DNA from 2 places in the Faecalibacterium prausnitzii genome. Region 2 is predicted to be linked to the other one. Evidence: a T-box and tRNA genes for the amino acid it is inferred to sense, from the RefSeq annotation. Region 2 holds a T-box; the other holds one or more tRNA genes.
What was found. The T-box of region 2 lies ahead of tyrS (tyrosine--tRNA ligase). A T-box ahead of a tRNA ligase gene usually reads a tRNA of that ligase, here a tRNA-Tyr.

Region 1 (14,917 bases), 900 kb from region 2:
GCTTGTCGGGGCAACGCCCCTCCATCTGCTATCGCAGACCGCGCTGCCGCTTAAAAGCCCCACTGGGGCTTTCATTGCTCCGCTGCGCTTCGCAAACGCGGTCCCACCCCAAACCCTGCTCATGGTTCGCACCTGATGGTGCGAACAGCAACGGCGTGTCGTGTTTTACATAACTTCACCGAGGAGTTATCGAACAGACAGGAGGTACAATGACCAAAACGAATGTTCAACTGACCCCTAGCAATTCCCAGCACCACGACACGCCGAACAACAAAACGCACGTCATCAAGTTCCGTGTGACAGCGAAGGAAAAAGCGTCACTGGAACTCACTTGCAAACTCCTGAATCTCTCCCTCTCCACTTTTATCCGCCGCGCCATCCACAACGTCAAGATCGAGAAAACGGTCATCGTTGCCGGCGGCGGCGAAGAAACCCTGACCGCTGTTTCCACTTTGCTTGCTCAGTGCTGCAAGGTGGGCGGAAACCTCAACCAGCTTGCAAGGCACTTCAATTCCGGCGGTGCAGACACCGAGCAGATCCGGGCGAAAATCCTTGACGAACTTGCAGACCTGACCGCATTCCGGCTCCACGCCGAGAAAGTTCTGGGTGAACTGTATGGCAACGCTCAAGCATATCGCCTCAGTCGCAAGAGCAACTGCATTGTTCAACCATAAACCGCATATTTGCGACATACAATTCGATGTTGTTGCCAACGATTTGAATAATCGAATTGTAATAAAAACTCGGACTACACCGCCATCGAAGCGTACCTCGTTTACCAGCACGATGAGTTCACCGGAAAGCAACTTCTTGATGAACAGGGCAAGCCGAAGCTGCGGGAATCCTACCTGCTCAATACGCTTGAGTGTGGCGATTTCTCCTTTGCAACAGCCTGTCTGCTGGCAAACCGCAAGTATGGCAAGAACACCCAGCATGGTGATATCAAAAGTCACCAGTATATCATCAGCTTCGACCCACGGGATACAGTCGAAAACGGATTGACGATGGAAAAGGCACAGGCCCTTGGCCTGAAATTCTGCAAAGAAAACTTCCCCGGTCATCCCGCCATCGTCTGCACTCACCCCGATGGGCACAACCATTCGGGAAACATCCATGTCCACATCGTGATCGGAAGCATCCGAATGCGAGAAGTGGAACGCAAGCCCTATATGCAAAAGCCCCGCGACTGGTGTGAGGGTATGAAGCACTCCAGCACAGCCCAGACCATGCGGCACCTCCGTGTCGAGGTCATGGAGCTGTGCGAGGGTGCCGGACTGTACCAGATCGACCTGCTCAACGGATCAAAGGAGCGTGTCAGCGAAGCCGAGTATTGGGCACGCAGGCGCGGTCAGATGAAACTTGACCGCGAGAACGCAGCCCTTACCGCAACTGGACAGCAGCCCCGGCAGAAGAAGTTTGAAACCGTAAAAGATACCCTGCGGAAACAGATTTCTTCGGTGCTGTACCGTGCCACCAGCTTTGAAGATTTTTCTGATAGGCTTATGCAGCAGTACGGCATCACCGTCAAGGAAAGCCGTGGGTGTCTGAGCTATCTGCCCGCTGGCAGAACAAAGTTTATCCGAGCGAAACATCTCGGTGACAAGTTCGATAAGGCGGCAGTGTTTGTCACGTTGCAGGCAAACGCCGAACGCAAACCCAAGGCGCAGTTCAAGCAGGATACCATCGGGAAACTGATCGACATCCAGTCGAGGATGACCGAGGGCAAGGGCATCGGCTATAAGCGTTGGCTCACGAAACACAATCTCAAAGTTATGGCACAGACCGTGAAGCTTCTGCAGGAAAAGGACTTGACCGACGAGGACGCCCTGAACCAGCGCATCACCGAACTGGAAACCAAGTATCACGACTCGCTGGCGATGGTGAAAGACCTCGAAGGCCGCATGAAGGTCAACAAAGAGCTGCGCTATCACATCGCAGCCTACACCAACACCAAGAACATCGCACAGCAGTTAAAAGCTGCAAAACGACCCGCAGCCTTTGAAGAACAGCACCGTGCAGAGCTGACAGCGCACCGGGCGGCAGCAGCCTATTTTAAGGCAAACGACATCACCAAGCTGCCCAGCCCGAAAAAGCTGGAAGCCGAGTATGCGCAGCTTGCATCCGAAAAGGCAAAGTTCTACGAGCAGTACAAGGAAGCCAAGGAAGAACTGCTCAAACTGAAAACCGCAAAGCAGAATGTTGCGTCCTTTTTCCGGGAGGAAGAGCAGACGCAGCAGGAGAGATAAAGGAGTGTGCGTATGATCAATCTGAAAATCGACCCGGAGTTCCAGTCCCAGATCCCTCCTCTGACCGATGATGAATTTAAGCAGCTTGAAGAAAACATCCTCAAAGAGGGCAAGCTGCTCTCTCCTTTGATTGTCTGGGGTAATATCCTTATTGATGGCCACAACCGTTATGCGATTCTTCAGAAGCATCCGGAGATTTATTTCTCCACAATGCCACTCCCGTTTGAAAGCAGAGAAGAAGTCCTCGCTTGGATTTGTAAGAACCAGTTGGGGCGGCGCAATTTAACCCCGGAGCAGAAGTACTACCTGATGGGCAAACAGTATGAAGCCGAAAAAGCCGCGCACGGCGGTGATCGCAAGAGCCGCGATGCAAAATCAAGTTCGCTAAAAGCGAACTTGATCGACAACAGCAAAACCTGCGACCGAATCGCAGAAGAAAACGGAGTGAGCAAGGACACCGTTATCCGCGCCTCGAAGTATATGAAAGGCGTGGAGATTGCGGAAGAACTGATACCAGGCTTAAAGCAGAGCATCCTGTCCGGACAGACGAAAGTGTCCAAAGCTGATATGCACCGCCTTGCCAGGACGGCCTACCATGACCGGGCACAAACTTTGCAGGATATTCTGCACCCGGAGCTGAAGGTGGAACCGACGCCTGACGCTGACGGTGTGATCCGCGTTCCGGGCAAAGCGCCTGTCATGCCATTCCGAAAGTTTGAATCGGTTTACGACAGCGATGCTTACCCGGAGGATGTACGGTACGAGTATGTGGCGTTGGAAGAACTCACTACTCGTTTCCGTATTTCATTCAACTACCAGTTGGAGCAGATGCCCGATAATGCACAGCGTGATGTGATTCTGGAGATCATTCACAAGCATAAGGACTATCTTACTTCTCTGGAAGCCGCACTCGCAGATGTTAAAGACCAGACAGCATAACAACAGGCACATGGTATGCTGTTCACAGATGTCCAAAGGAGCGTGCGTTTGAACAAAAAGAAAAAGTCCACAAACACTTCCCCTTATCCCGATGAAGTCATTGACCGTCTGGCACGGGCATTCTACCCAGCTATCCTTGCCTGCTGGAACAGCGAGGAAGGCCAGCGGGAGTTTGCTGCATGGCAGGCGGAGCAGGCTCATCATACTACCAGCAAAGAGAAACAGAGCGTTCCCGACGGGGAACGCCCTGTTGTACATATTGCTATCGCATGTGGATTTTTCAGGGTGCGTCCTATTCGGGGGCGCACCCTGTTTTTGTTTTGAGCCTTCACCGGCTTTTTGAGCTTCAGCACTCTGCTTCCTGAATCAGGATCGTCAGCTGCTTCTGAACGCTGTCATCTGCTGTGACGGTCAGATGAATTTCGCCCGCAGCTTCTCCTGCACGGACCACCGCCATGCAGCAGCCGTCAAAGGTCTCGCTTTCCGGGGTGTCGTAACGTTCCTCGGAGCAGGGGTTTGCGCTGCCTACGGCTTCCAGAATGCCTGCACCCTCCAACTCCACCTTCAGGGTGTGCTTGGTGTGCAGATCTGCAGTGCTATTTGCATCCACGAATTGGATCATCACAAAGGCGGCATCCTCGCCGTTAGCTTGCAGGGTCTTACGATCTGCTGTAAGGGTCATCTGTGCATCCTGTGCGGTGCGCAGCGTGAACTCGCCGTCACACACACCGCCGGTATAGCCCACAGCCTTCAGCTCGCCGGGAGTGTAGGGCACGCTGTAGGTGGCGGTAAAATCCACCACGGTACGGCGACCCAGAGAAGCACCGTTCAGGAACAGCTCCACCTCCTCCGAGGCGGAGTACACATCCACCGAAGCCGTTTGTCCCTCAAAACCGGGCCATGTCCAACTGGAAAGGTTATCCTTGAACATCCAAGGCGTTTTGCTGGAGATCTGACCGTTGTGTTCCATTCGCAGCACTGCCAGATAAGGTGCCTTCCGCAGACCGTAAACGATCTCCCGCAGATAGCTGATGGGGCGGCGGTTGCCCAGCAGATCCAGATCTCCAATATAGGCGGTGCGTTCCGGGTAGATGCTGCTGAAATTGGCACCGCCATCGTAATGGAAGATGCCGCAGCCGGCCTCCCCCAGATAATCGTAGCCAGCCCATGTGAAGTCGCCGATCATGTGGGGGTTCTCCTCCACAATGCGCCACAGCCGCACGATGTCTGCCGGGTAGGTCTCGGTACCCAGCACTGCCTTGTGGGGGTGCAGCTCATGCTCCAGCACGTGGCGTCCGGTAAGGTAGTTCAGACCGATCACATCGCAAGAATCCTCGCAGCCGGACAGCGCCTCGGTGAGCAGGGGATGGGTGGCAAAGTAGTCCCCCTTTTCCCCGGACATCAGGCTCATAAAGCTGTTCAGAGCATTGCTGCCGCCGCCATCGCCGCCGGTTGGGCCGGGCTGTGCCGGGAACTTTCGCATCACATCCCCCATGATCTCCCGCAGACGGTAACCGGCTGCCATCAGACCGTTGAGGGCGTTGGTGGTGTAACGGGTGGGGTCCAGCTCCCGGAAGGTGTTGCAGAGCCGACGGTTGGTCTCTGCTCCGCTTTCCGAGCCCGCCTCGGAGATCTCGTTGCCCACACAGTACAAAATAACACTGGGGTGGTTGTAGTCCTTTGCCACCATCTTCTCGATGGTCTGCTTCCAGTCCTGCTCAAAGTACAGAGCATAGTCGTAGGGATTCTTCCGCAGGTTCCATACGTCGCTCAGCTCGTCCATCACCAGCACACCGTACCGGTCGCAGGCATCCAGCAGCGCCCGCCCTGCCGGGTGATGGGAGGAGCGGATGGCATTGAAGCCCGCTTCCTTCAGTTGACGAATGCGGCGCTCCTCGGCATCGGGCAAGGTAGCTGCACCCAGAATGCCGTTGTCGTGGTGGATGCAGGCACCCCGCAGCTTGACGGTCTGCCCGTTGATGCATACCCCATGCGCTGCATCGATGCTCAGGGTACGGATGCCGAAGCTGGTCTCTTCCCGGTCCAGTTCTTCCTCGCCCTCCAGCACCTGCATAATGCTGGTGTAGAGGTTGGGGCTCTCCGGGCTCCACAGAGCCGGGCTGTCCACGCAGTACCGGAAGGAGACGGTTCTGCTTTCGCCGGGCTGGAGCAGGAGGTTCTGCCGGTCGGTGAGCACTGCCGTGCCCTCCCGGCAGATGGTCTGCTGCAGGGTCACCCGTTCTGTAACAGTGCTGGCAGACTGCACCTGCGCCGTCACATCCAGCAGGGCAAAGCCCTCGCCCACCTCCCGGGTGGTGATACACACGGTATCCTGCGGCAGATAGACCTTGTTTCCCACCAGCAGCCGCACCGGGCGGTAGATGCCACTGCCGGTATACCAGCGGCTGTTGGGTTCCAGACTGTTGTCTGCAATGACCTTCAGCAGGTTGTCGGCACCATATTTCAGGTAGGGGCCAACCTCCACGGTAAACTCCGCATAGCCGTTCACGTTCCGGGTCAGCAGCCAGCCGTTCAGGTAGACCAGCGCCGTCTGGTATACGCCCTCAAACACCAGCGATACCGGCTTGCCTTGCCACGCCTGGGGTGCGGTGAAATGCTTCTGAAAAATGTACTCGCCGCCGGGGTAGAAACCGGTCTGTGCACCGTTTTTCGTGTCCGGGGTGCGGGCTTCGTGGATCATGGCATCGTAGGGCAGATGTACGGTTTTGGTCTGGGTATTTCCCAGAAAGGAATTCATCCGGGAATTGCCATCGCCCTTTTCTACTGTCCAATCTGCGTTGAAATTCTGTCGAATCATGCCTGTGCCTCTTTCTGGTGTTCAGCATCCCACTTCTTATTGGCTTTTTCCACATCAAGGAAAGCCAGCAGCACCGTGATAATGATGCCGATCACGAAGGGGAAGGTGATGTACAGGTTGAAGATCATCCGAATGGCGCTTTCGCTCTGGACCGTTGCGGTACCCACAAAGCCACCCAACTTCAGCAGCCAGCCCACAGCCGCAGTACCGATGCCGCCGCCGACCTTCACGCCCAGAGAGGAGCAGCTGTACATCATACCGTCCATGTGGATGCCGGTGGTGCGTGTGGTGTAGCCGCTGGCCTCAGCGATCAGGGCATTCAGAGAACCGCTGAGGGTACCTGCAAAGATGCCCTTGATGAACATGAACAGCAGGAACATGGAAAGGTTCTTCTGCATGGCAAAGTAGATCATGGGAATGCCCAGCACGCTGCTGATGGCGTAGCCCCAGAAGTTGACCTTCTGCATACTGCCGGTCTTTTTGATGAGGACAGGCGCAATGGCCAGTGCGATGATAACAGGGAACATCTTCATCATGGAGAACTGCCCCAGCAGGCTGCCATCGCCCCAGTAATAGGTGGCGCAGAACACACCGGCACCGGTGGTCAGGTTGCTCATGATATAGTACACGATGTAGATGGCAAGAATCATCAGGTAATACTTGTTGTGGATGAGGATCTTAGCGGTCTCGGCAAAGCCATGCTTTTTCTCCTCGGCAACTGCTTTGCCTTCCTCTGCGGCTTCGCTGGTGTTGCCGCTCAGTTCTTCCTCCGGCAGCTCTTTAACTGCAAGGCAGCTGATGGTGTTGACCACCAGACCAACGATCGCGAAGATCAGAGCCGTGGTACGCCAGCCTGCGGCACCGCTGCCGAACTTCTCCACCATGCCGGTAACGGCAAAGCCCATAAAGATGTTGGTGACGACCGCAAACATAAAACGGAAGGAGCCCAGCTGCACACGCTCATTGTTGTTCTTGGTGATCAGCGCCACCAGAGAGGAATAGGCAATGCCGTTGGCAGTATAGAACACTGCATTCAGTGCCGTGTACACGATGAAGAAGTAGATGTACTGCATGGTGGTGCTGCCAGCCGGGATGGCAAACAGCAAAAACAGGCAGAGGGAAACGCCTACCTGGCCAAACAGCATCCAGGGACGAGCCTTGCCCAGCTTGGAGTGGGTGCGGTCGATCAGGGTGCCAAAGATCACATCGCTGATGCCGTCCAGGACCTTGGAAGCCAGCATCAAAGAGCCGATGATGGCGCTGTCCAGACCCAGTGTTCCGGTCAGATAAAGCAGTACAAAGCTGGAAACCAGACCATAGGAGCAGTTAGAGGCCAGATCACCGGAACCGTAGGCCAGCTTCTGATACCATTTCAGATATTTTTTCTCTGTCGTTGCAGGTGCAGACATGGGGATTCTCCTTTCAAGATGTGCTGTATCATTCACGGCGACAGAATGCGTCTGTCGCTTTACATTTTTTCAAAAGCACTCTATAATAAAGCCATCGGCCGCACAGCTTTTACAGAATGTTTTTGTATTGTGCCTATATTTTAGCAATTCCGTTCACATTTCACAATGACAGCATCGTGTGCCGCATCCATCAGATTGTATCATATTCGCACATTACAGAAAAGGAGACGCTTTCATGAAACCGGATTCCACCAGCTACGAGAATATTTTGGAGGTTGAAAATCAGGGCAGTCAGCTCTCTACCTTCTACAAGATCATGTCCCCGGTGCAGATCACGCTGGAGTCCTGTACCGGTCTGGGGGAAACCGACCAATACAGCATTCAGATGTTCTCACCAAATGGCTGCTGGCTGCATGAAAACTCTATGGATGCTTTGTTCCGTGCGCTCAGCTCCCGTCCGCTGCACCGCCACGATTATTTTGAGCTGATGCTGGTGCTGGAAGGAGAGGTCATCCAACAGATCGAGGAAAAAGAATATCCCTACCGTGCCGGGACCTGCTGTCTGGTGAACCGCAGTATCCTCCACAACGAACGGTTCACAGGCCCCGCCAAGCTCTGTTTTATTGGTCTATCCGTAGATTTTGTCCGCAGCCTGACGGAATCTGCATCCCTGCAATTATTTGAAGCCGAGCGTCATCTGCCGGAAAATCCCGTTTTGCAGTTCATGCTGGCAAATCTGGGCCAGGACCTCCGAAAGGAATATCAGGATCTTTTCCCCACACCGGAAAACACCGATAGCGTTCAAACCCTGACAACGCTCATCGCCCGCATGACCCACATCCTGCACGAACCCAGTGCCGCCGCCACCTATTATTTGAAGGGCGCGCTTTGCGAACTGTTCGATTTTCTGTCGTCCGGGTTCTACGTCACCCCGGTTCACCTGAGCAGCAGCCCCGAAATCCTGCTCTTTCTGCGTATCAGCCGTTTGCTGGAGGATACCGACGGGCGGCTGCCTCGCAGTGAACTGGCACGGCTTTTGAATTACAATGGCAGCTACCTCAATTCCATCGTCCAGCGCCGCACCGGTCTGTGTCTTTTCGATTACGGCATGACCTTCTGTTTCCAGAAGGCTGAACGGCTTTTGCGGGAGACAACACTTTCCGTCAGCGAGATCGCCCTACAACTCAAATTTACCAACCGCACCCACTTCTACGAGCTGTTCCGGCAAAAGTACGGCATGACCCCGCAACAATGGCGCAAGATGCAGAAAAGCGCAGAGCACTCTGAATAAGGTGCTCTGCGCTTTTCTCTTAATCTTCTAACCCATGGCTCCCAGTTACGTTTTTCAAGTATTCTTCTAGATTGCCGTTCAGAATCAAATCCGCATAGCCCAGTGGGTCATTGTAAATAAGATAGTCCAGCTCCGCCCTCTGCGCCACGGTCACATCCAGCGCATCCTCGACCCTGGTGCAGTCAATGGAAATTTTTCTCCCATCTTGGAGAGTCAACTCCACGCACCCGGTATCCATGTTGAAATGGCAAGCTCTTGCATCGTACTTCATAATCATACCCTCCAAATCTTGTTATTGGCTTACGGTCTATGACAAGGTATCGGAGTTTTGCGCCGTCCACAGGAACCTTCGTTGTTGTACCCGAAGAAAACGAAAAATCCGAACCCTTCTCCAATCGGAAACAGGTTCGGATTTTTCTTGTTTGGTGGGCGCGGGTGGATTCGAACCACCGAAGCTGAAAAGCAGCAGATTTACAGTCTGTCCCCATTGGCCACTCGGGAACACGCCCAGATTCTGTTCACGTCCTTGCCGGACGACTCGTTTATTTTAGCAGACAAAAGCGGATTTGTCAACCGTTTTTTCGCATTTTTTCAGCTTCTTTTTTCGCGGACAAAAAAGCGGCGCAGCTTAGCGGAAATTCTCCGCTCCGGCTGCGCCGTTTTGCGAACGATTCATGGAGCGGGGCGTCTCCCCTGCTCAGGGTTCCAGATGTTTCCGGCGCTCATAGTCCCGGAGAGCCTCAATGGCCTCGCCGGAAAGCGGATAGAGCGCGATGAGGTTGAAGATGGTCATCAGGCCGATGCCCACATCGCCAAGGTCCCACACGACTGTGTAGGCCTGCACACCGCCCACCAGCAGCATCCCCAGCGCCAATACCTTATAAAGGGTCTGCCAGAGCCAGCGGTCCCCGAAGAGATACGCCACATTGGAGCGAGCGTAGAACAGGATACCGATGAAGGTGGAAAAGCTGAACAGCGCCAACGTCACAGCGATGAAGATGACGCCGAAGCTGCCCAGATGGTACTGCACCGCCGCCTGCAAGAGGTCCATGCCGGTCAGGCCCGCCGTGACGGATTCCGGGGCCAGCAGCATGACGAAGGCCGTGCAGCTGCAAATGACGATCGTATCAATGAGGACGCCCAGCGCCTGGACCAGCCCCATCTTGACCGGATCATCGCAGTCGGCAGCTGCGGCCGCACAGGGTGCCGAGCCGCTGCCCGCCTCGTTGGAGAACAGGCCGCGCTTGATACCGTTCATCAGAACGGCACCAAAGCCGCCCGCCGCCACCTGCCGCAGACCAAAGGCTTCCGAGAAGATGCTGCCCAGCACCGCCGGGAGGTGGGTGATATTGGTCGCGATGACATAAAGCGTCATCACAAAATAGCAGACCGCCATCACCGGCACGATGACGTCCAGGCTTTTCACGGTGGCGTTCTTGCGCAGCACGATGACTGCCGCCAGCACCACCAGTGCCACCGTCGTTGCAATGGGCGGGATGTGGAACGCATTCTTGAATGCCGAGCTCACCGAGTTGCTGATGACCTGGCTGATGCCGCACCAGCAGATGAGGCCCGACAGCGCGAACAGCACCGCGACCACCGAGCGCCGCAGCGGTTTCTTCCGCTTCCGCTCCGCCCACATGTGGATATAATAGGCCGGGCCGCCGCGCTGGCCGCCGTAGAGCGGATCGGGCTGTCGGTACTTCTGGGCCAGGGTGGATTCCACAAACGCGGTGGACGCGCCCAGCAAGGCCGTGACCCACATCCAGAACACTGCGCCCGCGCCACCGGCAGACACCGCCGCCACAACGCCCACCAGATTTCCCATGCCCACGCGGGTGGCCGTGGAAACGATGAGGGTCTGGAACGACGAAAGGCTGTCCCTGCTCTGGTTTTTCTCGCAGACGGCCGAGATCATATCCCGGAACAGCCGCACCGGCAGCAGACGCGTCCGCAGGGTGAAGAACACCCCCGCCGTGAGCAGCAGCACCACCATCAGCGAGATCCCCACGCCGCCCGCAATGGGCAGCACAAACAAATCGCCCCAGAGAAAACGATAGACCGTTTCAATCAAATGAATCAACTGGGTCTCCTCCTGTGTTTTATACTTCGTACTTTATTATACTGGTTCAGTTCAGTTTTGTAAATCGGAAAAAACAGCAGACAGCCCGGAGCAGGTCGTCTCCGGGCTGTCTGCTGTTTATGATATGGAAGGAGAATTCGGAACGGTCGTAATTCGTTTGCGTGCAGCCGTGCTGCATTGCCGATTGTAGGGAGATGGGCCTCGCGTTGCACGAATCGTTTGCCATGCGATATGGCGAATGCTCGTTTGGGGCTTTCGTGCGGGAAGCGGAAGCAGCGCCCTCTTGCGGTGCCCTGCATCCGCTTCGGCCCTTGGACGGGCCTCGCGTCTTGCAGACCGCTGCGCCAAAAATTTCTCCCTGTTTCTGCCGCTGGCAGTGGTCGAAATTTTAGCCTTTTACGCCGCCCAGTGCCACGCCGCGGACGATGAACTTCGAGAGCAGCAGGTAGACGATGATCACGGGCAGGATGGCGATGGCGACCATCATATACACCTTGCCCATATCGAACTTCAGGAAGTCTGCACTGCGCAGCTGCGCAATCAGGATGGGCAGGGTCTTCTTATCGGCGGTATCCAGGACCAGAGCGGGGATGAAGTAATTGTTCCAGCTGGACACGAAGGCGAAGATGGCCTGCACCGCCAGCGCGGGCTTCATGATGGGGAGCACGATCTTATTGAAGGTATAGAACTCTCCGGCTCCGTCGATGCGGGCCGCTTCCACGATCTCCATCGGCAGGCTGGCGTCGAGGTACTGCTTCATAAAGAAGAAGACGGCAGGCGCTGCGATGCTGGGGATGATGAGCGGGAGGAACGAGTTCTTCAGGCCCATCTTCGTGATGAGCTGCAAAAAGCCCAGGGCCGACACCTGCGTCGGCATGGTCATAATGAGCAGGATGATGGCGAACGCCACCTTCTTGAACCGGAAGTTGTAGGCATAAATGCCGTAAGCCGTCAGGGCCGAGAAGTAGACGCTGAGCGCAGCCGAACAGGCCGAGACGATCAGGCTGTTCCGCACACCGGTCAGCACCGGGATGTTCGCGTCGTTCAGCACGTTTTTCAGGTTGGTCATCAGGGATTTGCCGGGGAGCAGCGAAAAGCCTTTCTGGATCTCAAAGTGGGTACGGGTGGAGTTGATGACCAGCACATAGAAGAAGAACAGGCACAGAAAGCTGATGAGCACCAGCGCGATGTAGCACCCGGTGCGGCGGGCAGCCAGTGTGGCTTTTTCCGACTTTGTCGATGCAGTGTGAGCCATTACTTCTTTCCTCCTTTCAGAGCCTTGCGCTCTGCCTTGCTGCGGCCATCGTCTTCCCTGGTCAGGCTCACGTAAACGACGACGCAGAGCACTGCGCAGACGAGGAACAGCACCACAGACACCGCGCCTGCCATGCCGTAGTTCTTGCTGAACAGGTGGTTGTTCAGGTACATGATCATGGTGGTGGAGGTGCGGTCCGGGCCGCCCTTACCGTTGGTCAGGATCTGCGGCACATCGAACATCTGCAAGCCGCCGATCATCGAGGTGATCATGACGTAAACGAGGATGGGGCGGATGAGCGGGATGGTGATCTTCCAGAACATCTGGTTCGGGGTGCAGCCATCCAGCTCAGCGGCCTCATACAGGGTGGGGTCCACGCCCATGATGGCGGCCATCAGCATGATGGTGGTGTTGCCGAACCACATCAGGAAGTTCATCAGGCCGATCAGACCGCGGTTGCCCCAGACCGTGTTCAGGAAGCTGAACGGCTGCTTGAGGATGCCCATGCCCATCAGCGCCGCATTGACGGGGCCGTTGTCCGAGAAGAGGGCGAAGAACAGCATGGCGAACGCCGATGCCATGATCAGGTTGGGCATGTAGATGACCGTCTTGAAGAAGGTCTGGCCCTTCAGCTTGAGGCGCAGGTCGGTGAACCAGGCCGCCAGCAGCAGGGAGATGGCGATCTGCGGGATGAAGCCGATGATCCAGAGCAGCAGAGTGTTGCTGAAATATTTGGGCAGGTCTGTTGCAAACAGGGTCACGTAGTTCTTCAAGCCCACAAAGTTGGGTCCGATGATCTTCAGACCGCTGCGGTAATATTCAAAGAAGCTGTAATAGATGGTGGATGCCAGGGGGATCAGCTGGAATACCGCGAAAATGAGAAAGAACGGTGCGATGAAGATGTAGCCCCATTTCGCGTAGCTGATCGACCCTTTCTTTTTTGTTTTCTCTCCCATGTGACTGCCTCCTGACGGATGTTTCCGAAAAAAAGGGAGCGGGCGGGGCACTGCGCCCGGCCCGCCCCCCTGATCTCAGTTGTGTGCGAGTGCGTCTGCCTTATGCGGGCCAGACAACGTCGGTCAGCTCCGGATACTTCTCCTTGATGGCGGTCTCGAAGTTTGCCTTTGCGGTATCTTCATCCACGTTGCCGGTGAAGTAATCCTTGAAGGCGGTCTGGAAGCTCTCGTTCAGGCCCTGGTCATACGGGCCGGCGTTGGACATGTCGATCTTCTTGGCTGCCTCTGCGAACAGCGCGATGTGGTTCTGGCCGCCCAGGAAGTCGGACTTGTAATCGCTGCTGGCGATCTCTTCCATGGCCTTTTCGTTGTTGGTGTAGTCCTGGGTATCCAGAGTGATCTGCTTCATGATGGCCTCATCGCAGGTCAGCTTCTGCATGACATCCTTGATGGTGTCGAGGTTGTCGCTGCCGGCTGCGCCGCAGATCCAGGTACCGCCCCAGTAATACGGCTGAGGGCCTTCGCAGACTGCGTAGTCACCGTAGATGCCGTTGCCGACCTCTTCCTTGCCGCCCTCAGAAGTAGGCGTCTCCAGAGAGTTGCCCAGCAGGGTGAAGTTGATGCCCCAGGTGGAGTAGAAGAAGCCGAAGACCTTGCCGTTGGGGCCCTGGTCGGATGCCCACTGGCTGTCCCACAGGCTGGACTTGTTGTTGTAGCCCTTGTCGGTGTACTCCTTGGTCTGATCGACCCACTTCATGATGTTCTCATCGACGGTGACGGTGGTGCCGGTGACCCAGGGCGCTGCCACGTTGTTGGAGAAGGTGCGGTATGCATCATCGAAGCCGGACAGCATCTTGTAGCCCTTGGCAGATGCCTGTGCAGCGACGTCGTTGAACTTGTCCCAATCGGACAGGTAGGTCTGGACTTCGGTGGGATCATCGGTGCCCAGAACATCCTTTGCGATGCTGCGGCGGTATGCGAACAGGCCCGGCGTTGCCTGCCAGGTGGTGCCGCGCTGGCTGCCATCGACGGTGACGATGTCCTTGGTGTACTGATACTGACCCGCCAGGTCGGCGTCGGTCAGGCCGATGTCCTTCTTGACATCCAGAACGTAATCGGAATCGACATACTTCAGCGCGTAGTCGGCCTCGATCAGGAAGATATCGATCTTATCATCATCGGCTGCGGAGTCCTGGCTCAGCAGGGCCTCGTCCAGCTTGTTCTGATAGTTGTTGTTCTCGTTGGCATTGATGGTCCACTTCACGGTCGTGCCATCCTTCAGGGTGGTGGTGGACTTATCCGATGCGATGGCGGAGACTTCGGGGTAATAATCGTTGAAGCGGCTCTGGAATTCGTCGTTCCAGCACCAGATGTTCAGCACCTTGCCCTGTGCGGCAGGCCCGGCTGCGGCAGAAGAAGCGGCTGCAGAGGAGGCTGCGGTCGAGCTGGCAGTGGAAGAACTGCCGCCGCATGCAGAAAGCGCTGCGGTGATGGCGACTGCACCAGAAGCGACCAGGAAATTACGACGCGAAATCTTTCTCATAGTAGAAAACCTCCTTCAATGGTTCTCATGCAAACGAAATCCGATTTGTTTTATCAAAGCTCCGGTCCGCCCGGAGCCGAGGAACTAGGTTTGGGCCGGTCGGCCGACGGAGTCGCCTTCCAGCAGCTTGCCGGTCACGAGCAGCTGCTCGGCCAGCGTCACACGCGGGTGCTCGATCATCTGCACCAGCTTGTCTGCGGCGGTGCGCCCCAGCATCATGGTGTTCTGCTGGTAGGTCGCCAGCTGCGGCTTCATGACGCGGGAGAGGTAGATGCCGTCGTAGCCCATCACGGAGATGTCCTCCGGGATGCTCAGCCCCGCCTCCGCGATGGCATTGTAGCCGCCCATGGCAGAGAAGTCATCGGGGAAGAGGATGC
Region 2 (14,917 bases):
TCGATTTCTGGCGGGCAGTCCCGCCGATTCCAAATTGTGAGAAGGACGTGAATCTATGAATTCGCCTTTGCTGGAAAAAATCTCGCAGCCCAGCGATCTCAAAAAGCTCTCCGGCCAGCAGGTCGAGCAGCTTTGTGCGGACATCCGCGAATTTTTATTGGAAAACGTATCCAAGACCGGTGGCCATCTGGCCTCCAACCTGGGGGCTGTGGAGCTGACGGTAGCGCTGCACCGCGTCTTTGCGACCCCGCAGGACGAGATCGTGTTCGATGTGGGCCACCAGTGTTATACGCACAAGCTGCTGACCGGCCGCCGCGAGGGCTTTGCAAAGCTCCGCCAGCTCGACGGCCTGTCCGGTTTCCCGAACCCCAACGAGAGTGAACATGACGCCTTCATTTCCGGCCACGGCAACACCGCGCTGTCGGTCGGCATCGGCATTGCGTGGGCCAAAAAGCTGCGGGGGGAGCCGGGGCAGGTGATCGTGCTCATCGGCGACGGTGCCTTTACTGGCGGCATGGTCTACGAGGGGATGAACAACATCGGCAGCCTGGACAATCTGCTCGTCGTTCTGAACGACAACAAGATGTCCATCTCCAAAAATGTAGGCGCGCTGTCCCGCTATCTCAAGCGTCTGCGCACCACCAATCGCTACTTCGATGCCAAGGAGAACGTGCGCAGCTTTCTGGACCACGTGCCTGTGGTCGGCACACCGCTCAAGGTGGCCATCCAGAACAGCAAGGCCATGGTGCGCCGCGCTATGTACCACTCCACCATGTTTGAGGATATGGGCTTCCATTACTACGGCCCCTTTGACGGCAACAATGAGCAGGAAGTCGAACGGATCCTGCGCAGCATCCATAAGCAGCCCGGCCCGCACTTCCTGCATGTCGTCACGAAAAAGGGCAAGGGTTACGCGCCCGCCGAGAGCAACCCCGGCAACTTCCATGGGGTCTCGAAGTTCGACCTCATCGACAGCATCCCGGACCCGGAGGTCGCCCCGAAGGAATCGTTCTCGACCGTATTCGGCAACCTGCTGAATCAGGAGGGAGCAGCGGACAAAACCATCTGCGCCATCACGGCAGCGATGAAGTACGGCACCGGTCTGCAATTCTTTGCACACACGCACCCGGAGCGGTTCTTTGATGTAGGCATGGCCGAGCAGCACGCAGTGACCTTTGCCGCCGGTCTTGCCAGCCAAGGGATGCTGCCGGTGGTCTGCATTTATTCCACTTTTTTACAGCGCTCCTATGACCAGATCATCCACGACGTCAATCTGCTCAATGAGAACGTCGTCTTCGCCATCGACCGTGCCGGTTTTGTCCCGGCCGATGGTGAGACCCATCAGGGCATCTTTGACCCGGCTTTCCTGAGCCAGGTCGGCATCCCCATCTATTCGCCGTCGAACTATGCGGAGCTGCGGCACTGGCTGCCGGTCCTGCTGGGCAAGGACCAGAAAGGCCCCCGCGCCATCCGCTATCCGCGCGGTGGCGAAAGCGCGGTGCTGGCGGCTTACGGCTGTTCGGGCAAAGCGTACGACCGGATGCACACGGCACCCGGCGCGCAGGTCGCACTGGTCAGCTACGCCGACGAAGTGGAGGATGTGCTCCAGGCAGCTCAGATTCTGGGGGAGGAAAACCTGCCCTGCGATGTTTATAAGCTTGTAAAGGTGTTCCCCTTTACAGATGATTTCATTGACGAAATCCGTCGTTATCCGGTCGTTTTGTTTGCCGAAGAGTGTGTCGCCTGCGGCGGCATCGGCGAGCACCTCGAAGCCGCACTGTATCAGGCAGGCTGGAAGGGAACTTACATCCACCGGGCTGTTGAAAACGTTCGTCTGCCCCACGCGACCGTCCCGCAGATCAAGGAGGCGACCGGTCTGGACGCCGCCCATCTGGCGCAGGCAGTCCGTGAGCACAGGAAAGGAGAAACTGCATCTTGAAAATCCGATTGGATCAATATCTGGTTCAGCATGGCCTGATCCAGAGCCGTGAACGTGCCAAAGCCATGATCATGTCCGGCGTCGTCTTCGTCAACGAGCAGAAGGTGGACAAGGCCGGTGAGATGATCAAGGAAGACGCCAAAGTCGAGGTGCGCGGCCACGACATCGGTTATGTCAGCCGCGGTGGTCTGAAGCTGGAAAAAGCAATGCAGTGCTTTCCACTGACCCCCAACGGCAAGGTCTGCATGGACATCGGTGCGTCCACCGGCGGCTTCACCGACTGCATGCTGCAAAATGGTGCGGTCAAGGTCTATGCCGTCGATGTCGGCTACGGCCAGCTGGCCTGGAAACTGCGCACCGACGAGCGGGTCGTGAACATGGAACGCACCAACATCCGCAGCGTCACCCCCGACCAGCTGGGCGAACCCATTGAATTTTTCAGTGTAGATGTCTCGTTCATCTCGCTGCATCATATCTTCCCGGTGGCGCAGGCGATCACCACACCGGACGCCATGGGCGTCTGTCTGGTCAAGCCGCAGTTCGAGGCCGGCCGCGAAAAGGTCGGCAAGAATGGCGTCGTGCGCGACCCGGCCACCCATTGCGAGGTGCTGCACAATGCGATGGGCTACGCAGCGGCCAACGGCTTCGCCGTGCGCGGGCTGGATTTCAGCCCCGTCAAAGGCCCGGAAGGCAACATTGAGTACCTGATGTTCGTGCAGAAGAGCGCAGAGCCCGCCGTGCTGGACGACAGCGTGGCAAAACAGGTCGTGGAAGCCAGCCATTCGACGCTGGACCACTGAGAGCAGAAAGAAGGTGCTGGGTGTGACTGTTTATATTTCACCCAACCCCGGCAAAGCGATGGCCTACGGCATCTCGCAGCGGGCCGCACAGATCCTGCTGACCCACGGTGCCAGGGTGCTGATGCAGACCGACCTCAAGGCTGTGTGCGACACGATGGGCGTGGAGTATCTGCCGCAGGAGGAATGCCTCGAAAAAACGGATGTCATCCTGACCATCGGCGGGGATGGCACCATCCTGCACGAGGCCAACCTCTCGCTGGAATACCGGAAGCCCATCCTCGGCATCAACCTGGGGCGCTGCGGCTTTCTGGCCACCTGTGAGATCAACGAGATGGAACAGAAGCTCTCTGCCGTTGCGCGGGGAGATTATCTGCTGGACAACCGGATGCTGCTTTATGTCCGCGTTCTGGGCGACGACAGCTGGGAGGGCCACGCCCTCAACGATGTCGTCATCACCAAAGGCCGTTTGCAGCAGGCCATTGATTTCAGCATCTACTGCGATGACATTCTGGTCGAGCATTACCGCGGAGATGGTGTGATCGTGGCTACGCCAACCGGCTCCACGGCCTATTCACTGGCGGCCGGCGGGCCCATCCTGGACTCGCAGACCAAGGGCGTGGTCGTCACGCCCATCTGCCCGCACAGTCTGGCCAGTCCGGCCATGGTGTTTGCACAGGAACGCAAGATCAACATCTGCGTCGGTCAGGTCGCGGACGAGGAAGTCTTCGTCAGCTGCGATGGTGCGGCAGGCTATTCTCTGCATGCTGGTGCCACCGCCGAAGTGCGGCTGAGTGACCAGATCGTGCAGCTCATCACCTTCAGCAAAGCCGACCAGTTTCAGGCCATCGACCAGAAACTGCGCGGCAGACGGTAAGTTTTGACAGAAAGGGGAACCGATATGGCCAGCAGCCGAGGCGATGCCAAAACCAAGCGGGAGCGTCAGCAGACGATCCTGCGGCTGATCCAGGAGCATCCGATCAGCCGTCAGGAGTCCCTGCTCGACCACCTGCGAAATGAGGGATTCGATGCCACACAGGCCACGATCTCCCGCGATATCCGGGAGCTCAGCCTGGTCAAAGCGGCCACGAGCACCGGCTACCGGTATGTTTCCAGCCATAACGAGGCGCTGAACCCGAAGATCCAGAGCCGTTTTGAGACGATCTTCCACGAGTCTGTTCTGGGGGTGGATTTTGCCGGACACGTCGTTCTGGTCAAATGCTACTCCGGCATGGCGAACGCCGCCTGTGAGGTGTTTGACGCCCTGAAATGGAAAAATGTTGTCGGAACTTTGTCCGGCGACGATACCTTCCTGATCGTGGCCCGCTCGGAGCGCGATGCAAAGACCATCTGCTCGGAGCTGACCCACCACATCGGACAGAAATAATGCGGGAGAAATTACCATGCTGAGCAGCCTGCAAATTGAAAATGTTGCAGTCATCCAGAAAGCCGACGTGCATTTTGAAAAGGGCCTGAACGTCCTCACCGGCGAGACGGGCGCGGGCAAGTCGATTTTGATTGACTCCATCAATGCCATTCTCGGCAACCGGACGTCCAAAGACCTTGTGCGCACCGGGGCGGCCAAAGCGGTCATCCGTGCCGCCTTTGATGACGTGCCGGGTGCTGTGCTGGACAGCCTGGAAAAGGCCGGATATGAGCGCTCCGATGCTCTGACCCTGAGCCGCGAGATCACAGCCGAAGGCAAAAGCACCTGCCGCATCAATGGGATGCCTGCCACAGCCGCCATCCTGCGGGAGCTGTGCGGCGGGCTGATCAACATCAACGGCCAGCACGACTCCGTCGGCCTGCTGAACCCGGCCCATCACGAGGGGATTTTGGACGCTTATGCGCAGAATGATGCCGCATTTCAGGCGTATTATACCGTTTACCGGGAGCTGATCAAGGTCAAAAAAGAGCTGGATGCCATCATCACCGATGAGACCGAAAAGCAGCGGAAGATCGACCTGCTGAGCTATCAGGTGCAGGAGATCGAGGATGCCGCCCTGACCGAAGGCGAGGAGGAGACGCTGGACGCCCGCCGCAAGGTGCTGGCGAACGCCTCCACCATCCGGGAGCGGATCTCTCAGTGCTATGCGCTTCTTTCCGGCGATGATGAGACGCCCGGCGCAGTGGACCTGCTGGGCGAAGCCTCCAACGCGATCGACGCAGCGGCGCAGGTGGACAACACGCTTTCGGATGCCGCCGGGCAGCTGCTCGACCTCTACTATACGGCCAAAGACGTCTCGGCTGACCTCATCGGGCGGCTGGACGGATATGATACAAATGATGCAGAGCTGGACGAGATCGAGCAGCGCATCGACCTCATCTACAAGCTCAAGCGCAAGTATGGCGACACGGTGGAAGACATCATCGCCTTTGGAAAGGCCGCGCGGGAGGAGCTGGACCGCATCCAGTTTTCGCAGGAGCGGGCCGAACATCTGCAAGCGGAAAAACACCGTCTGTATGTTCTGGCGCGGGACAAGGCCGAGGTCCTGACCCAGACCCGCCTGCGGGCCTTTGAGGAGCTGAACAGGCGCATCTCCGGTACGCTGGATTTCCTCAACATGCCCGGTGTCCGGATGACGCTCCGCCATGCGCGCGGCCCGCTGGCCAGCCATGGACAGGACAGCGTGGAATTTTATATTTCCACCAACCCCGGTGAGGCCCCGAAGCCTCTGGCAAAGATCGCGTCTGGCGGCGAGCTGAGCCGCATTACACTGGCCATCAAGAACGCGATGGCCGATAAAGATGCCGTGCCCACCGTCATCTACGATGAGATTGACAGCGGCGTTTCGGGCAAGGCGGCCAGCCGCATCGGCGAGGTGCTCAAGCAGAGCGCGCAGGATCATCAGATTCTCTGCATCACGCACACGGCACAGATCGCCGCTCTGGCCGACTGCCATCTGCTTATCCAGAAAAATGTTGCAAACGAGCGCACCTATACCGAGATCCATCCGCTGGATCAGGAGGGCCGGGTGGATGCTCTGGCGCACATCATCTCCGGCGACCATGTCACCGAACTTTCCCGTGCCAACGCACGGGAAATGCTGGGCCTTGCCGAGAGCGAAACTCGTGATTGACAAGTTTCTGGAATTGTGCTACACTGGCTTATGTTGAAAGGCGATGAAGGGAACAAGTACCCTGAAGCGCTCTGCCCAGAGAGGCCCCGGTCGGTGCAAGGGGCGTGCAGAGCAGCGGGGGAAATACCTCCCGGAGCTGTAAGCTGAATGAGAGAACTCTCTAGTAGGCTGTGCCGCGTGCGAGCGTTACAAACGCAGGAGTGTCGTCCTACTCTGGGGCATGCACTCGTGAGGCCGCTTCCGTGAGGGAACGGCAAACAGAGGTGGTACCGCGAACATTTCTCGCCCTCTGCCAAATTTATTTTGGCAGGGGGCGTTTTTTATCCCTCTGCCCACAAAACAGGAGGAAAAAACTCATGACTCTGTACGAAGAACTCAAGGCCCGCGGTCTGGTGGCGCAGATCACCGACGAGGAGATCATCGACCTCATCAACAACGGCAAGGCGACCTTCTACATCGGCTTCGACTGCACTGCCGACAGCCTGACCGCAGGCCATTTCATGGCGCTGACCCTGATGAAGCGCCTGCAGATGGCTGGCAACAAGCCCATCGCCCTGATCGGCGGCGGCACCACCATGATCGGCGATCCCTCCGGCCGCACCGACATGCGCAAGATGCTGACCAAAGAGGACATCGCTCACAATGCCGCCTGCTTCAAAAAGCAGATGGAAAAGTTCATCGACTTCTCCGAGGGCAAGGCCCTGATGCTGAACAACGCCGACTGGCTGCTGAACCTGAACTACGTCGAGCTGCTGCGTGACGTGGGTGCCTGCTTCTCGGTCAACAACATGCTGCGCGCCAAGTGCTACGAGCAGCGGATGGAGAAGGGCCTGTCCTTCCTCGAATTCAACTACATGATCATGCAGAGCTACGACTTCTACTACATGTTCCAGCACTACGGCTGCAACATGCAGTTCGGCGGCGACGACCAGTGGAGCAACATGCTGGGCGGCACTGAGCTCATCCGCCGCAAGCTGGGCAAGGACGCCTACGCCATGACCATCACCCTGCTGACCGACTCCCAGGGCAAGAAGATGGGCAAGACCGCTGGCAATGCCGTCTGGCTCGACCCCAACAAGACCAGCCCCTTCGAGTTCTACCAGTACTGGCGCAATGTCGGCGATGCCGATGTCATGAAGTGCATCCGGATGCTGACCTTCCTGCCGCTGGAGCAGATCGACGAGATGGCCACCTGGAAGGATCAGCGCCTGAACGAGGCAAAGGAGATCCTGGCCTATGAGCTGACCAGCATGGTCCACGGCAAGGAAGAGGCCGACAAAGCCCAGAACGCTGCCCGCGCCCTGTTCAGCGGTGCAGCCGATACCGAGCACATGCCCACCACCCAGCTGACCGAGGCAGACCTGACGGACGGCTCCATTGGCATCCTGACCGTGATGGTCAAGGCCGGTCTGGCCGCCTCCAACGGCGAGGCCCGCCGTCTGGTCACCCAGGGAGGCGTCCTCGTCGATGGTGAGAAGGTCGCCGCTCCTACCGTCAGCTTCACGGCTGAGCAGCTGGCCAATGGCATCGTCATCAAGAAGGGCAAGAAGATCTACCATAAGGTCACGCTGTAAAGCGCTTTTGCAAAACACAGCAAACCACCCATAACATCAAGAGCCGCCCGCTTCTCAAAACCGAGAAGCAGGCGGCTCTTTTGCACGTTGAAATATTCCGGGATCGATCGGGCTTTTTTACAGCTCGAATGCCTTCTTCAGCACATCGTAGGCAGCATCTTCATTTTCTGCGCGAACCAGAAGGGAAATATCCAGATCGCTGGTGGTGATGAGCAGCACTTCGATGTCTGCCATGGCCAGAGCGTTCAGGGCACGGGCTGCCACACCGCAGCTGGTGACCATCTCTTCACCGAAGAGGTTCAGCTTGGAGTATCCCACACTGATGAGCGGGGAAGCCTTGGCATCCTTGTCGAGGTTGGCGGCCGAGATGGCTTTCATCACGAGGGGCAGGTCGCTGGCCGAGGCCGTAAAGCTGAAATCCATGGTGGTGCCATGGGGTGCGCTCTGGCTGATCATATCCACCACGACGCCGGTATCCGCAAAAATCTGCAAATATCGTGCCAGACTGTTGCCCTTGAACTCGACATCCTGGACGCTGATCATCATCAGACTGGGTTCAATGCTGATCTTCGAAACACCGTACATAGTAAACACTCCATTCTGCCCATACGGGCTGCAAGATCCGGCAGGATCACATTTCTGCAATCATGTTACCCATATTGTACAGTCCCGGCTCCTTTTTTGCAAGATAAACAGCGGCATTGATGGCACCGTTTGCAAAAATGCTGCGGGAATAGGCGGTATGCTTGAGGGTGATGACCTCGTCCGGGCCGCAGAACAGCACCTCGTGGTCGCCCACGATGCTGCCGCCGCGCACCGAGCTGATGCCGATCTCCTTGGGGTCGCGCTTCTGGCGGACGGAGGAGCGGTCGTAAACGTAGTGATATGCGCCGTCGTTCTCTTCGTTGATGGCGTCGGCCAGCATCAGAGCCGTGCCGCTGGGGGCATCCAGCTTGTTGTGGTGGTGCTGCTCCACGATCTCCACATCATACGCGGCACCCAGAATGGCCGACGCGCGCTTGCACAGCTCGGACAGCACATTGATGCCGATGGACATATTGGCGCTCTTGAACACGGGCACTGTGCGGGACAGCTGAACGACCTTGAGCTGCAGCTCTTCGGACAGGCCGGTGGTGCAGACCACGATGGGCAGCTTGTGGGCCTCGCAGTAGGGCAGGGTCTTTTCCACGGCAGCGGGGGAGCTGAAGTCGATGACTACATCGCCCTTGCCGTCCAGCTTTTCCAGGCTGTCGTAAACAGGGATGCCGTTCTGCTCGCCGTCCTTCACATCAATACCGGCAATGACACGGCAGTCCTCCCGCTGGGCAATCATCTCGCACAGCACATGTCCCATCCGGCCGCCGATGCCCTGAATGATAATATCCGTCATTTGATCTTACCTCGTTCTTTGATTTTCCGAAAAGGCCAAATGCCCGGAAGAACGTTCCACCGGGCATTTGTGCGTTGTTCTGTTGTTATTTCAGGAGGCCTTCTGCGGCAAGCGCCTGTTCGATCTTCTCCTTGTGCGCGTCGCTGGGCTCCACCAGAGGCAGGCGGCAGGCACCGGCGTTCCAGCCCAGCACGTTCATGGCGTACTTAACCGGGATGGGGTTGACCTCGCAGAAGAGGGCGTCCGCCAGCGGCAGGATCTCCAGCTGCAGCTGGCAGGCCTTCCGGGTGTCGCCGTCGAACCAGGCCTTGCAGCAGTTGTGCATCAGCTCCGGCTTGACGTTGGAGACGACACTGATGACGCCCTTGCCGCCGAGGGACAGCAGGGGAACCACCTGGTCGTCGTTGCCGGAGTAGATGTTCAGTTCATCGCCGCACAGCTGTGCAATCTTCGCCACCTGTGAAATGTTGCCGGACGCTTCCTTGATGCCATTGATGAGCGGGTGCTTGCTCAGCTCCAGAGCCGTCTCCGGGGCAATGTTCAGGCCGGTACGGGAGGGCACGTTGTAGAGGATGACCGGGATCCCAGCCGCATCGGCCATGGCGGTGAAGTGCGCGATCAGGCCCGCCTGAGTGGTCTTGTTGTAGTACGGGGTGACCAGCAGCAGGGCATCGGCGCCGCACTCGGCAGACTTTGCAGCCAGTGCGCAGCCGTGGTCGGTGTCGTTGGAACCGGCACCCGCGATGACGGGCACCCGGTGGTTGACGGTATCAACGGTGAACTTGATGGCAGCCAGCTGCTCTTCATCGGTCATGGTGGAGCATTCACCGGTGGTTCCGCAGATGACGATGGCATCGGTGCCGCGCGCGATCTGGTCCTCGATGATGCGGCCCAGCTCGTCAAAATTGACGCTGCCATCCTCGTACATCGGGGTGATGATCGCTACGCCCGCGCCGGTAAAGACAGGATTTTTCATAGTGTAAGATCTCCTTTTGCTGTGTTTGGGAACGCAGATCAGTCAAAATAGCCCTTGGCGGCCAGCAGCTCTGCCAGCAGGACCGCACCGCCTGCCGCACCGCGCAGGGTGTTGTGGCTCATGCAGGCGAACTTGTAATCGAACAGGGTGTCCTCCCGCAGACGGCCCAGGCAGACGGCCATGCCGTGCTCGGTGTTGCGGTCCAGCTTGGGCTGGGGACGGTCGTTCTCAGTGAAGTAGTGCAGGAACTGCTTGGGTGCGCTGGGCAGCTCCAGCTCCTGCGCAGGGCCGCGGAAGTTGGCCCATGCTGCAAGGATCTGCTCCTTGGTGGGCTTCTTGTCAAAGCTCACGAAGACCGCAGCGGTGTGGCCGTCGGAGACGGGAACACGGAAGCACTGTGCGGTGATGACGGGCTTCTCGGCATTGACGATCCGGTCGCCCTCGATGTGGCCCCACAGCTTCAGCGGCTCCTGCTCGCTCTTCTCTTCCTCGCCGCCGATGTAGGGGATGACGTTGTCCACGATCTCCGGCATCCGGTCAAAGGTCTTGCCCGCACCGGAGATGGCCTGGTAGGTGCAGACCAGCGCCTTGCTGACGCCGAAATCCTTCATCAGGGGATGCAGGGCCGGCACATAGCTCTGCAGGCTGCAATTGGACTTGACGGCGATGAAGCCGCGCTTGGTGCCCAGACGCTTGCGCTGTGCCGGGATGATCTCAATGTGGTCGGCGTTGATCTCCGGCACCACCATCGGGACATCCGGGGTGCCGCGGTTGGCGCTGTTGTTGGAGACGACCGGGCACTCTGCCTTGGCATAAGCCTCCTCAAGCGCCTTGATCTCGGCCTTGGGCATATTGACGGCGCAGAAGATGAAGTCCACCTGCGAAGCGACCTCTTCCACCTTGGAAGCGTCCAGCACGACCATCTTCTTCACGCTTTCGGGCATCGGGGTGGTCATGGCCCAGCGGGAACCGACAGCCTCCTCATAGGTCTTGCCTGCACTGCAGCCGGATGCGGCCAGGGTGGTCAGTTTGAACCAGGGGTGATTCTCCAGCAGTGTGATGAAGCGCTGACCGACCATGCCAGTCGCACCGACAACGCCAACTTTATACTGTTTTTCCATTTCCAGCACCTTTCCTTTCAAAAAAACGAAATTCACACAGAACGCAGGCTTGCAAACCGGACGCCCATGCAATATAATAGATACCGCTTATACAGATTTTATGATAACATTGATACGACCTTCGTGTCAATCATCGGAAAGGCAAATGCGAAGCATGTTAAAAAAAGATTTTTGGTATGATTTACCCAAAGAGCTCATTGCACAGGAGCCTGCGGACCCTCGTGATGCCGCGCGCCTCATGGTCCTGAGCCAGAAAGACGACAGCATCCAGCATCGGATCTTCCGCGACCTGCCGGAATATCTGGAGCCCGGCGACCTGCTGGTCGTAAACAATTCCAAGGTCCTGCCCGCCCGCATCGTGGGCGTCAAGCAGCCCACCGGCGCAGTCTGTGAGCTGCTGCTGCTCCGCCAGGTCAAGGGCGACCAGTGGGAATGCCTGGCCAAGCCCGGCAAGCGGATGCAGCCGGGCACAAAGGTCAGCTTCGGCGACGGCACCCTGACCGCCGTGGTGGACGAGACGCTGGAAGACGGCAACAAGTTCGTTACATTCTATTATGACACCGAGACCCTTTATGAAAAGCTGGATGAATTTGGCAAAATGCCTCTGCCGCCCTACATCACCAAGCAGCTGGATGACCAGAGCCAGTACCAGACCGTCTATGCCAAGGAGCTGGGCAGCGCCGCCGCCCCCACGGCAGGCCTCCACTTTACCCCGGAGCTGATGGACACCATCCGCGCCAAGGGGGTCGGCATCGCTGAAGTGACGCTGCATGTGGGCCTCGGCACCTTCCGCCCCGTGATGGAGGATGAGATCACCGACCACAAGATGCACAGCGAGTGGTACTCCATCAGCGAGGAGACCGCCCAGCGCATCCGGGAGACCAAGGCCGCCGGGCACCGCGTCATCGCCGTCGGCACCACCAGCTGCCGCACCCTGGAAGCTGTCGCCGCCAAGTATGGTGAGATCAAAGCCTGCAGCGGCAACACGTCCATCTTCCTGTATCCCGGTGTCCAGTTCCACTGCATCGACGGCCTCATCACCAACTTCCACCTGCCCGAAAGCACCCTCATCATGCTGGTATCGGCGCTCTACGGCTACGAAAAGACCATGGCTGCATACAAGGTTGCTGTGGAACAGAAGTACCGCTTTTTCAGCTTTGGCGATGCAATGCTGATCGTCTGATACAAAATTCGCGCTTTTTGCGATATTTGTATGTAGAGAAAAGCAATGGCTCAATGTTGATTGTGGCAAGAATCCCATCAAGAAAGATAACGATCCGTCGTTCTCTGGTACACTATTTCTGATGACGCCGCAGGTGTGCGGCACAGGATGCACGGCTGTTTTCCGTGCACAGAAAGGAAACGTTTATGCCTTCTTTGACCACGTACAAGCTCCTCAAGCAGGAGCACGACGCCCGGCGGGGCGAGTTCAAGACCGTGCACGGCACCGTGCAGACCCCGGCGTTCCAGAACGTCGCAACGGCAGGTGCCATCAAAGGCGGCCTGTCGGCACAGGACCTGAAGGATATCGGTGCGCAGGTCATGCTCTGCAACACCTACCACCTTCATCTGCGCCCCGGCGACAAGCTGGTGGCCGACATGGGCGGCCTGCACAAGTTCACCCGCTGGAACGGCCCCATCCTGACCGACAGCGGCGGATTTCAGGTGTTCAGCCTGTCCAAGCTGCGCAAGATCACCGAAGAGGGCGTGACCTTTGCGTCCCATCTGGACGGACACCGGATCTTCATGGGCCCGGAAGAGAGTATGCAGATCCAGGCGAACCTGGGCTCGACCATCGCCATGGCCTTTGATGAGTGTGTGGAGAACCCCGCGCAGCACGATTATTCCAAGGCAAGCTGCGACCGCACCGTCCGCTGGCTGGCCCGCTGCAAAACGGAGATGGCCCGCCTGAAGCACGAGGGCAGAGCCGTCAACCCGGACCAGCTTCTGTTTGGCATCAACCAGGGCTGCACCTTTGCCGACCTGCGGGTCGAGCACATGAAGCAGATCGCCGAGATGGACCTCGATGGCTATGCCATCGGCGGCCTGGCAGTGGGCGAGCCTACCGATGTGATGTATGAGATGATCAGCCAGGTGGAGCCTCACATGCCCAAGGATAAGATCCGCTACCTGATGGGCGTCGGCACACCCGGCAACATCATCGAAGCCGTTTCCCGCGGCGTGGACCTGTTCGACTGCGTCATGCCCAGCCGCAACGCCCGCCACGGCCACCTGAACACCTGGGGCGGCATCATCAACATCAAGAATGCCAAGTACGAGCGCGATGAGCGCCCCATCGACCCCACCTGCGGTTGCCCGGCCTGCCGGAACTACTCCCGCGCCTATATCCGCCATCTGTTTAAGGCGGAAGAGCTGCTGGGGATGCGGCTGGCCGTCATGCACAACCTGTGGTTCTACAACCATCTGATGGAGCGCATCCGCGACGAGCTGGACGCAGGCACCTTCACCGCCTTCCATGACCGCTATGTGAAGCTCCTGGATACAAGAATCTGAGTTTTTCGCACTTTGGCCTTGCAACCGCCCGAAGAAGGGTTTATAATAAGATTATCTGAATTTTGAGAGGAGATTTTGCCCATGCAATTTCTGACGACTACGACCGAAAGCTACATCAGCCTGTTCTTCACCCTGGCTCTGATGCTGGTTCTGCTCTATTTCATGATCTATCGTCCCCAGAAGAAGCAGGAGAAGAAGGACGCTGCCATGCGTGCTGCTCTGGAGATCGGCGATCAGGTCACTACCATCGGCGGTGTGATCGGTCGTGTGGTTGCCATCAAGGACGACACCTTCGTTCTGGAGACCGGCGCTGACCGCGTGAAGATCCGCTTCACCAAGAATGCCATCAGCTCTGTTGAGAAGCTGAACATGGACAACGCTCCCGCTAAAAAGTAATTTCAAGACCCGGTACTTTTTCACGCGCCTTCCTGCATACAGTAGTGCAGGGAGGCGCGTTTTTATGTCTGAACAAAAGAAGATCTCCGTAGGGGCGGCGCTGCTGGCGTTCGGCATCGGCGGCGCGTTTGCCGGTGCCTGCATGGCAGGGCTGGCGTATCTTATGGTCCGGCATGGGCTTTCGCAGGCTGCGGCCTGGCCGATGGCAAGCGCTGCAGTCTGCGCAGGCAGCCTGCTCAGCGGGTGGCTGGCTGCATTTTTTCAGCGCAGCCGCGGGCTGGTCTGTGGAGCCATCCAGGGGGCAATGTTCGTACTGCTCCTGACCGGGTTTGGTCTCTATGCCGGGTTTGCACCCGCAGAAATGCAGCTTGTGCGGTTTGCTCTGGTGTTTTTATTTGGCTGTCTGGGCGGCATCTTCGGGATGCTGCGCACCGAACGGCGGCATCACTGAAACGATTCGAGAGCGCAAAACAGGAGGAGTCCAAAGATGTGGGTCTATCAGAAGCCGGAATCGTCCGAACCCTTGGAACCGCTGTCTGCACCGTCTGTGCCGGACAGCGCACTGCTCAAAACCAACGTTACACTTCCAGAACCAAATGAGCCGCTCCCGGCGGATGCACCATCACAAGCGATCCCGGCCGTTCCGGAGCCGATGGAAACGCCCCGGAAACGCTCTCTGCGGGCCGATCACAGCTGCATCCTGCTGGCGGGTGCGTATTTGTTCGGGACCTTTCTTGCGGGTGTTCTATCTGCTCTGTGTAGCGCCGGCGAGCTGGAAATGCTCGACTATTATCTCAGCTGCTGGCGGACTTCCTTTGCAGCGGAAACGGCGGCTCAGGCAATGGGCCTTTTTCGGACAGAACTTCTGACCGCTTCCGGGGCGCTGACCGTTTTGCTTCTGCTGGGTCTGTCCGCAATTGGTTCTCTGCCCATTTTCTGTTTCCTGATCCTCTATGGGGCCGGGGCAGGGATGCTGTCCTTTCAGCTGTTGACCAACCTGAACTGGAAGGCACTGTTGGTCTATTCCGCCGCATCCGGGCTTCCGACCGCGCTTGCCGCCGGCTGTCTGTGTCTGTTCGGCGCGCTGGCGCTGCAGGTCAGTGGAAAGATCCAGCGCTGCTCCTTCGGAA

Region 1: it has a tRNA-Tyr gene. The T-box ahead of tyrS (tyrosine--tRNA ligase) is inferred to sense a tRNA for this amino acid. The anticodon was not compared.

Annotation. Positions count from the first base shown of each region.
Region 1 covers NZ_CP065377.1:591,571-606,487, reverse strand. Annotated here, with positions in the region: gene I5P96_RS02930 (plasmid mobilization protein) at 210-674, shown strand; gene I5P96_RS02925 (relaxase/mobilization nuclease domain-containing protein) at 759-2,246, shown strand; gene I5P96_RS02920 (hypothetical protein) at 2,259-3,185, shown strand; gene I5P96_RS02915 (transposase) at 3,234-3,509, shown strand; gene I5P96_RS02910 (glycoside hydrolase family 2 protein) at 3,532-6,003, opposite strand; gene I5P96_RS02905 (MFS transporter) at 6,000-7,412, opposite strand; gene I5P96_RS02900 (helix-turn-helix domain-containing protein) at 7,648-8,703, shown strand; gene I5P96_RS02895 (DUF6061 family protein) at 8,723-8,974, opposite strand; tRNA gene I5P96_RS02890 (tRNA-Tyr) at 9,127-9,212, opposite strand; gene I5P96_RS02885 (alanine/glycine:cation symporter family protein) at 9,401-10,786, opposite strand; gene I5P96_RS02880 (carbohydrate ABC transporter permease) at 11,175-12,041, opposite strand; gene I5P96_RS02875 (carbohydrate ABC transporter permease) at 12,041-12,997, opposite strand; gene I5P96_RS02870 (twin-arginine translocation signal domain-containing protein) at 13,098-14,540, opposite strand; gene I5P96_RS02865 (LacI family DNA-binding transcriptional regulator) at 14,625-14,917, opposite strand, start outside.
Region 2 covers NZ_CP065377.1:1,488,569-1,503,485, forward strand. Annotated here, with positions in the region: gene dxs (1-deoxy-D-xylulose-5-phosphate synthase) at 56-1,939, shown strand; gene I5P96_RS07375 (TlyA family RNA methyltransferase) at 1,936-2,739, shown strand; gene I5P96_RS07380 (NAD(+)/NADH kinase) at 2,762-3,613, shown strand; gene I5P96_RS07385 (arginine repressor) at 3,638-4,123, shown strand; gene recN (DNA repair protein RecN) at 4,140-5,816, shown strand; T-box leader at 5,851-6,109, shown strand; gene tyrS (tyrosine--tRNA ligase) at 6,173-7,390, shown strand; gene I5P96_RS07400 (ACT domain-containing protein) at 7,508-7,975, opposite strand; gene dapB (4-hydroxy-tetrahydrodipicolinate reductase) at 8,022-8,780, opposite strand; gene dapA (4-hydroxy-tetrahydrodipicolinate synthase) at 8,866-9,756, opposite strand; gene asd (aspartate-semialdehyde dehydrogenase) at 9,795-10,877, opposite strand; gene queA (tRNA preQ1(34) S-adenosylmethionine ribosyltransferase-isomerase QueA) at 11,032-12,060, shown strand; gene tgt (tRNA guanosine(34) transglycosylase Tgt) at 12,246-13,391, shown strand; gene yajC (preprotein translocase subunit YajC) at 13,473-13,787, shown strand; gene I5P96_RS07435 (TIGR04086 family membrane protein) at 13,852-14,238, shown strand; gene I5P96_RS07440 (hypothetical protein) at 14,275-14,917, shown strand, end outside.